One region of the Salinivibrio sp. SS2 genome, then DNA from elsewhere that is predicted to be linked to it. Evidence: predicted binding sites of a transcription regulator. Region 1 holds the regulator's gene; the other holds the start of a gene.
The links. The regulator CRP, encoded in region 1, controls carbon source genes, mostly activating them, when cyclic AMP is high. The targets are predictions, from matches to a motif close to TGTGANNNNNNTCACA.

Region 1 (5,211 bases):
AAGGCTCGATAAGCGCACGCGGGAAGAGGTCGGCCCGTCCGGTATCGACGCCTTTAAAGATATTCTCAAAGCTTGAGATTTCTCGAACCCGAAATCCCGCCGACTGCAAGACCTTCACATCCGCCCAGCCTTGCCCTTGGATCATGGTCAGATTATTGAGCCCAGCTTGGTCACTGATTTGTGCAAGCTTGGGTTCGGTGGCTTGATTGGTAATGAACAAGCGATGGCCTAATAGACCCCGAAAGACTGGATAACGGATGGGAAGTAACTCTGACTCAAGGGTACGGTCGGCCCCGAGCCAATCTACCGTCAGTCGTCCTTGTTTTAGCATTTCCACTTTACGAGACTGAGAGCCAATTTGGCCTTGAAAGGCCTGTAAAGTGACAGACTCACCCGATTTTTCCGCTAAAAACTCAATCAAGTCGATAGCGTATAAATCGAGGGCAGAGCCAGCCCGTGGTTCTGGATGGACAATGGTGATATTCGCCGCAGCAGTTGAAGAAACCGCCGCGAGTAGCAATGCAGCAAGGGTTTGACGTAAGCTTCTCATAAACGACATCCTGTTAATCAGTTGTTAGATGGGTCGTTTCTGAAGTGTAGAACTTAGGTAATTAGTTTCCAGTCAATAAAAACAAAAAAACCGACGCAAAAGCGCCGGTTTTGTCGCAACACGCGAGGATTAGCGTGTGCCGTAAACCACAATGGTTTTACCGTGAGCTGAGATAAGGTTCTGCTCTTCCAGCATTTTAAGGATACGCCCAACCGTCTCACGCGAACAACCAACAATCTGACCAATCTCTTGACGTGTGATCTTGATTTGCATGCCGTCAGGGTGAGTCATGGCGTCAGGTTGCTTCGCCAAGTTAAGTAGGGTTTGCGCAATGCGGCCGGTCACGTCCAGGAAGGCAAGGTCTCCCACTTTCTGGCTGGTCACTTGCAGGCGACGCGCCATCTGAGAGGACAGACGCATCAAAATGTCTGGGTTAACTTGGATCAGCTGGCGGAATTTCTTGAATGAAATTTCTGCCACTTCGCAAGGTGATTTCGCACGTACCCATGCGGTGCGCTCTTGGTCCTCTTCGAACAGACCAAGTTCGCCGATGAAGTCACCTTGGTTAAGGTAAGACAGGATCATCTCCTTGCCTTCTTCATCTTTGATTAGTACGGCCACAGAACCTTTCACGATGTAGTACAAGGTCTCCGCCTTTTCCCCTGCATGGATCAGAGTACTTTTGGACGGGTACTTGTGAATATGACAATGTGAAAGGAACCACTCGAGTGTAGGGTCTGTTTGAGGTTTTCCTGGAACCATATAACTTATTTCCTCTGCATGTGTTGCCCGGCAACGACGTCCTGTCTTTGTCTGAATGGAAACCCATCAGTCCAATGCACAGAATACGAGGTCTTGGCGCAGGCTACAAGCTCACTGTATGTTAACAAGAGTGTATCTTTTTTCTATCTGGATTTCTTGATTTTGATCTAAGCCAACCGCCTAAAAAATCGGCAAAAATGTGGCTAAGATCACGACCTGAGAAGTAATACACGTTAAGTGCGCTACGGCGGTTAACCTATCTTGCCTTTCTCAATCAACTGTTGGATCAAGGGGCGAATAATCAGCTCCATCGCAAATCCCATTTTACCGCCGGGCACGACCAGCGTGTTGTGCCGAGACATAAAGGCGCCACTGATCATTTGCAGTAAATAAGGAAAATCGACGTTCTTCATGCCACGAAAGCGGATCACAACAAAGCTTTCGTCGAGTGAAGGGATCCCTTTTGCATTCAGCGGGTTGGATGTGTCTACGGTCGGGACACGTTGGAAGTTAATATGTGTGCGAGAAAACTGCGGCGTAATGTAGTGCAAATAATCATCCATGGAGCGCACGATCGAGTCCGTGACAGCCTCGCGGGAATGGCCTCGGTCGCGCGTATCGCGGACAAACTTTTGAATCCACTCCAAGTTAACGATAGGCACCATGCCGATTAGTAAATCAACATGTTGGGCGACATTGACGTCACCATCCACCACCCCGCCATGCAAGCCTTCATAAAATAATACGTCGGTATTTTCAGGCAGATCTTGCCAGGGGGTGAAGGTGCCCGGCATTTGGTTATAAGGCACGGCTTCATCAAAGGTGTGTAGATAACGACGGTATTTACCTGTGCCTTGTTCGCCATATTCTTTAAAAAATTGCTCAAGGCGTGGGAAGTCGTTGGCCGTGGGACCAAAGTAGCTAATATGACGACCTTGTTCACGGGCTTTACGGATCTCAACATCCATTTCTGGCCGCGTGAAGCGGTGAAAGCTATCGCCCTCTAACCAAGAGGCTTTGATGTTCATCATATTGAACATCTTACGAAACGCTTCGGAGGTCGTGGTTGTGCCTGCGCCGGATGAACCGGTCACAGCGATGATTGGGTGTTTAGCCGACATGACGAGCCCTGTCATTGATCAGTCTGAATTTACACCGCAGCCCACAAGGGGAGGCGGTGTTACGGTCTGAGATCGCGCTGACGACGAATATCCACTGTCTCATGCAGCTCAGAGTATACAATCACGGCGTCGCCGGATTTTAATTGTTCACGCACTTGTTCAACTTTCTCAGCAAAGCTGACTTCCTGCTCACCGTAATCTGTCCCTTCCCGCAACACAAAGTGTTCAATTAAATTGGTCAAGGTCTCGGCTGGCACAGATTGCCATGGAACCATCATACTACATCACCTTTTGCTGACATCGGGATGGCACGGACGCCATCTCCATGCTTAGGTTGTGAATTAGCTCCCATTTTACCGAATTATGCGTGTAGGTGCAGTGTGTCTATGTCGATTTAGTCACAATTTATCGTGACGATTGGGGCATCAGGTGCCGAGTTGCTCAGCTATCCACGCGGGCACTGCCTCTTCCAACCATAAACGCGGTGCACGCCAATGGCCAGTGACAAACCCAACATGTCCGCCATGGTCAGTGAGTTGATAGCGTATATTGGCCGGTAATGGCGTGGTTGGGATCACCGCATCAGTCATAAAAGGATCGTCTTTGGCATGAATGATGGTCAAAGGGGCGCGGATCGCAGGCAATACGGATAAGCCACTGCATTGCTGGTAGTAATGATGTGCGTCCTCAAACCCATGCAGTGGTGCGGTGACGGTTTGATCAAACTCGAATAAGGTCGAAATACGGGGCTGCTCGCCAGCTTGCCAGCGACCTACTTGGGCGTGTCGCGTAAGCTTATCTGACAGGGTTTGCCGCATCGAGCGGAGTAGGTACGCTTGGTAGACACGTGAGAACCCTTGCTGAATGCGTAACGAGCAGGCGGCAAGGTCTAAGGGGGGTGACACTGCGCAGCCGCTGGAGACAATCGGATCATCCGCATACTCTGCCAAATAGCGCACCAGCATGTTGCCGCCTAGCGATACGCCCACGGCATGAATGGGATGCTGAGGATAACGCATGCGCAATGTGGTCAAAAAATAGCGCGCATCCTGTGTCTCGCCTGAGTGATAAGTGCGCGGGACGCGGTTTAAGCGGCCACTGCAACTACGAAAGTGCATCACCACACCGCACCAGCCTTGGCGCTGAAAAGCAGCCAGTAATCCATTCGCGTACGGGCTATGAAAACTGCCAGCGAGGCCATGAAAAAGCACCACTATCGGTTGGCCGGGCTGAGGCGTCTGTGTCCAAGCGAGATCGACGAAATCACCATCCGGTAAATCCAGCTGTTGCCACAAAGGGGAGATCACGGGTTGCCGCCGCATCAGCCGTGGCATGATGGTTTGTAGATGAGGATTACGGGCGCTGGGAATCGGTTCAAAGGGCGTCATTAGCGTCTCCTTGATCATCTTCTTTAACCACACCGGCGCGCAGAGTGGGATAGAGCGATTTGGCCGAGGGCGAGAGCTGACGGCAATAATACGCCAACGGCGAGGGCGACTCGGTCAGCCATGTTTGTTGATTCAAGGCGTGGATGAGGTCTTGTTGTTGGAACTTCTCGAGGCTGAGCTCGAAATTCAGCATTTTTTTATATTGTCCCGCGCCAACGCGCGGTTTGATATCGCGACGTAGGTTGCGGTAGGCAATCAGCAAATGCTCAGAGCGGCTGAGCGATTGTTTAAGTTGGCTGAGGCTCTCTGGGGCTAGGCCATAGCCATGGCTTTCCAGCCAAGCCAGCAACAGGGCAAGGTTGACGTTGCCCTGATGCTGATCTTGCAATTTAAGACACGCCTGTTTGACGTCTTGCTTGCCATAGTGTTGCAAACAAAACTGCCACAGGTCGGCTGCATTCGCTTGGCCGGGAATTAGGCTTGATTGAATGCCGCCTCCATGGCTTCCAGTTCTTCCTGTCGCTCCATCCATTCTTGCTCTACCTCTTCCAGCGCTGATTTGGCATCAGCCTGGCGTTGTAATTGTTCCGCGAGTTGGGCTTTTTGGTCTGCGCCATAAATTGTTGGGTCGGCCAGTTTGGTCTCTGCATCGGCAATAATGGCAGAGAGCTGTTCGATTTTTGTGTCTAGGCTGTCAATTTTTTTACGAAGTGGCGCTGTTTTTTGGCGAAGTTCGGCCTCGCGACGCTTTTGTGCCTTACGATCGACCTGACGTTGCTGGGGGGCGGCTTTGTCATCGGCGTTTTGTTTTTTACTTTCCGCGCGGTCGGCACGCTGTTGCTCGCCAAGCCAGCGATGGTAGTCGTGTAAGTCACCGTCAAAGGGTTGCACCGCGCCGTTGTCGACAAGATAAAGATCGTCGGTGGTCGCGCGCAGCAAAAAGCGATCATGGCTTACGATCACCATCGCCCCTTCAAACGATTGTAGGGCAAGCGTCAAGGCTTGGCGCATATCTAAATCAAGGTGGTTAGTCGGTTCGTCAAGCAGCAGCAGGTTAGGCTTTTGCCACACCAATAACGCTAATACCAAGCGTGCCTTCTCGCCTCCCGAAAAGGGGCCAATGGTCTCAAGCGCTTTATCACCCTGAAAGCCAAAGCGCCCTAAGAAGTCACGTAGCGTTTGCTCGGCTGTGGTGGGCGCAAGGCGATTCATATGTTGCAGTGGGGTTTCGTCAATGCGCAACGTGTCGAGTTGATGCTGCGCAAAATAGCCAATTTTTACCCCTTGGGAGTAACTGAGCTCACCGGCCATGGCTGGCAAGGTGCCAGCAAGAAGTTTGATCAGCGTAGACTTACCCGCACCATTGCGGCCTAACAAACCAATACGCGCG
Region 2 (4,312 bases), on a different contig from region 1:
GGTGGAACTGACAGGCCACAAACCATGGATGTGCTGGGTTTTCGATGATTTCTACCAGCTTCTTGTCCGCCGACAAGCCCGATACAAGTAGACCGGTTTTTTCCAATTGTGGACGCAGCAAGTTATTCACTTCGTAGCGATGACGATGGCGCTCGTGGATTTGAGTGTTGCCATATAGCTGATGCGCTTTAGACCCTTCAGACAGGTGGCAAAGCTGTGCGCCTAGACGCATAGTGCCACCTAAATCAGAGGATTCGCTACGCTCTTCCACGTTACCTTCTTCATCGACCCACTCGGTGATCAATCCCACCACTGGGTATTTGCTGTCTTTGCTGAATTCGGTGGAGTTAGCTCCTTCCATCCCAGCAACATTACGGGCGTATTCAATTAACGCCACTTGCATGCCTAAACAAATGCCAAGATACGGCACTTTGTTTTCACGCGCATATTGTGCGGCAAGGATTTTGCCTTCGACGCCGCGATCACCAAAACCGCCCGGAACCAAGATCGCATCTAAACCGTCGAGCAGCTCAGTGCCGCGGGTTTCGAGATCTTGTGAGTCAACATACTTGATGTTGACGGTCAGACGATTTTTCAATCCGCCATGCTTCAACGCTTCGTTGACAGATTTATACGCGTCAGGCAGTTCGATGTACTTACCTACCATACCAATGGTGACTTCACCCATTGGATTGGCTTCTTCATAAATGACTTGTTCCCATTCAGACAGGTCGGCCTCCGGCGCTTGGATGCCAAAGCGCTGACAAACCAAGTCGTCCAGCCCTTGAGAGCGAATCAATGAAGGAATTTTGTAGATTGAATCCACATCCTTCATGGTGATAACCGCTTTCTCTGGTACGTTACAGAACAGTGCAATTTTTGCACGCTCATTGGCTGGAATTGGACGCTCACTACGGCAAACAAGGACATCCGGCTGGATACCAATCGATAGAAGCTCTTTTACCGAGTGCTGGGTCGGCTTGGTTTTCACTTCACCCGCCGCAGCCAAGTATGGCACCAAGGTAAGGTGCATAAACATCGCACGCTCACGACCGACTTCCACGGTCAGTTGGCGAATCGCTTCAAGGAATGGCAGTGATTCAATATCACCGACAGTGCCGCCAATTTCCACGATCACCACGTCGTGACCTTCACCACCGGCGATGATGCGGTCTTTGATCGAGTTAGTGATGTGTGGAATCACCTGAATGGTCGCTCCCAGGTAATCTCCGCGGCGCTCTTTGCGCAGAACATCCGCGTATACGCGACCAGAGGTAAAGTTATTACGCTTGGTCATTTTGGTGCGGATAAAGCGCTCGTAGTGACCGAGGTCAAGGTCGGTCTCAGCGCCGTCTTCCGTGACGAATACTTCCCCGTGCTGGGTAGGGCTCATTGTCCCTGGATCCACGTTGATATAAGGGTCGAGTTTCATGATGGTGACGTTGAGGCCACGCGCTTCAAGAATGGCTGCCAATGAGGCTGCAGCAATACCCTTACCGAGGGAGGATACAACACCGCCCGTAACAAAAATGTAATTCGTCGTCATGCTAAACCTGAGAGTTGGATTTAGAGGAAATTAATGGAAATCTGGACGGGAAGTCATGATACCAGACCCCACTCACTCCCACAACGTGAAAACTATCACACACCATACTGTTTTTATTTGTCGCAAATCAATGATGAAACTTACAGCGTGTTGCTTTTTTCCTGCTTTTTGACCTGTTGCCAGGCCGATTCCAGTTCATCTAACTGACATTCTTGAATATTTTTTTCATCATTGCGTAATTGAGTTTCAACTTGACGGAAACGCCGTTCGAATTTTTGATTCGCGTTACGCAACGCGGATTCCGCATCCGTGCCGACGTGGCGTGCCAGGTTTACCACCGAAAACAATAAATCGCCGATTTCTTCTTCCACCCGCGCGGGGTCTACCGGCGTGATTGCCAGTTCTTGCTCAACCTCGGCAATTTCTTCGCGTACTTTATCGAGCACCGGCGCCACCGCATCCCAATCAAACCCCACTCGCGCACAACGTTTTTGCAGTTTGTGTGCGCGCACCAGTGCGGGAAGGCCTAACGTAACGCCGTCTAACACGCTAGTGGGTTGCTCTGACGCCGCTTTGTCAGCACGATCCTGCGCTTTAATCCCTTCCCAATCCGGGCCGTGCAGCGGCTCACCTTGACTGTCTTTAGGACCAAAGACATGCGGGTGACGACGGGTGAGTTTGTCACAAATCGCCCCCACGACGGCATCAAAATCAAAGCGATTTTGCTCGTGTCCCAATTGACTGTAGAACACTATTTGAAAGAGTAAATCGCCTAATTCATCTTTTAGGTCCGACCAGTGCTCACGCTCAATGGCATCGGCCACTTCATAGGCTTCTTCGAGCGTGTGAGGCACGATGGAGGCAAAAGTTTGGGCTTTGTCCCAATCGCACCCTTTTTGTGGGTCGCGCAAGGTCGCCATGATAGTCAGTAAATCGTCAATCGACGCCATACTTCGTTATCCTTAAAAAAACGCCCTGTCGATAACAGGGCGTGATGTTTATCTGAGTCGTTTGGCTTCTACCACATCCTTGACCTGCTCCAGCCGGTTTACAATTCGGCTAAGCGTGTCGAGATCGGAAATCTCTAAATCAAAGTCCATGATAGACATCTGCTTTTTGTAATCGACTCGGCTTTGCATGCCCGCAACGCGGACTTTTTCATTGCTGAGCACAGTATTAATGTCTTTGACTAATCCGGTGCGTTCATTGGCGGATAAGCGAATGCGCACATGGTATTGCCCGACATGCCCTTTCCCCCAGACGGTAGCGATGATTCGCTCCGGCGCATGGTGACGAAGTTCGTTCAGTTGCTCACAATCCGCACGGTGTACTGAAATTCCGCGTCCTTGGGTCACAAAGCCCATAATGTCATCACCCGGCAGCGGCTGACAGCAACGCGCGAGGTGGGTCATCAGGTTATCAACCCCTTCAACCACCACCGCATCACGATGGGTTTTTCCACCTACGGTTTTTTGTTCACTTTGCTGAAGTTTTTCCAGCAACTGTTGCTCTTCTTCTTCCAAGCTTGGCTTGTTGATCAGGCTGTTAATGTGATTAACCACTTGATTGATACGCAGATCGCCACTTCCGACCCCCGCGTACAGCTCTTCCAGTGAATTCACATTGAAGCGCTTGAGCGCCAAACTCGCATCTTTACTGGCACCGCCAATTTTTTGTAGTTCGGTATCGAGAATTTCTTTACCCGCGGCAATGTTTTTATCTCTGTCTTGTTTTCGGAACCAAGCGTTGATTTTTGCCCGCGCTCGGCTCGAATTCACAAAGCCTAAGCTTGGGTTCAGCCAGTCACGTGAGGGGTTGGGCTCTTTTTGGGTGATAATTTCAACCTGATCCCCCATCTGCAAGTGATAGGTGAAAGGCACAATGCGTCCTTCTACCTTGGCACCAATGCAACGATGGCCGACTTCAGAGTGAATGTGGTAGGCAAAGTCGAGCGGCGTCGCACCGCTTGGCAAGTCGACCACATCACCACGCGGTGTAAAAGCATACACGCGATCATCAAAGACTTGGCTGCGCAACTCATCCAGCATTTCGCCTGAGTCTGACATCTCTTCTTGCCACGCCAAGAGTTTTCGCAGCCAGGTAATTTTCTCATCGTAGCCACTACGTCCACTGGCTGAGCCTTCTTTATACTTCCAGTGCGCCGCCACCCCAAGCTCCGCATCATCATGCATTTGACGGGTGCGAATTTGAATTTCGACCGGTTTGCCTTCCGGCCCCAACACGACGGTGTGAATTGACTGATAACCGTTGGGTTTAGGGTTGGCGACGTAATCATCGAACTCTTTCGGCAAGTGGCGATATTTGGTGTGCACCGCGCCCAATGCGGCGTAACAGTCTTGTAGCTCTTCGGCGATAATGCGCACCGCACGTACATCAAACAGTTCATCAAACTGCAGATTTTTTTTCTGCATTTTGCGCCAAATACTGTAGATATGCTTGGGACGGCCATACACTTGCGCGTTGATGTGAGAAGCTTCCATCGCCTGCTGCAGATCAGTGACAAACGCGGTAATGTAGTTTTCGCGATCGATGCGCCGCTCAGCCAGTTGCTTCGCGATTTGTTTATAGGTCTGCGCGTGCTGGTAGCGGAAGGCGTAGTCTTCGATTTCCCATTTTAACTGACCAATACCGAGACGGTTGGCCAAGGGTGCATAGATGTTGGCACTCTCTTTCGCCGCCTGCAGACGCACCTCTTCCGGTGCATCTTTAACTTCACGCAGATAGCAAATACGTTCCGCCAGCTTG

Region 2: the regulator CRP is predicted to act here: its motif matches at 1,631-1,646, upstream of BGK46_RS16970 (CTP synthase).

Annotation. Positions count from the first base shown of each region.
Region 1 is NZ_MEBP01000097.1:13,234-18,444, reverse strand. It holds gene BGK46_RS11980 (hypothetical protein) at 1-550, opposite strand, end outside; gene crp (cAMP-activated global transcriptional regulator CRP) at 680-1,312, opposite strand; gene BGK46_RS11970 (phosphoribulokinase) at 1,564-2,433, opposite strand; gene BGK46_RS11965 (YheU family protein) at 2,493-2,711, opposite strand; gene BGK46_RS11960 (hydrolase) at 2,859-3,821, opposite strand; gene BGK46_RS11955 (TIGR02444 family protein) at 3,808-4,353, opposite strand; gene BGK46_RS11950 (ABC transporter ATP-binding protein) at 4,296-5,211, opposite strand, start outside.
Region 2 is NZ_MEBP01000143.1:15,914-20,225, reverse strand. It holds gene BGK46_RS16970 (CTP synthase) at 1-1,546, opposite strand, end outside; gene mazG (nucleoside triphosphate pyrophosphohydrolase) at 1,687-2,496, opposite strand; gene relA (GTP diphosphokinase) at 2,545-4,312, opposite strand, start outside.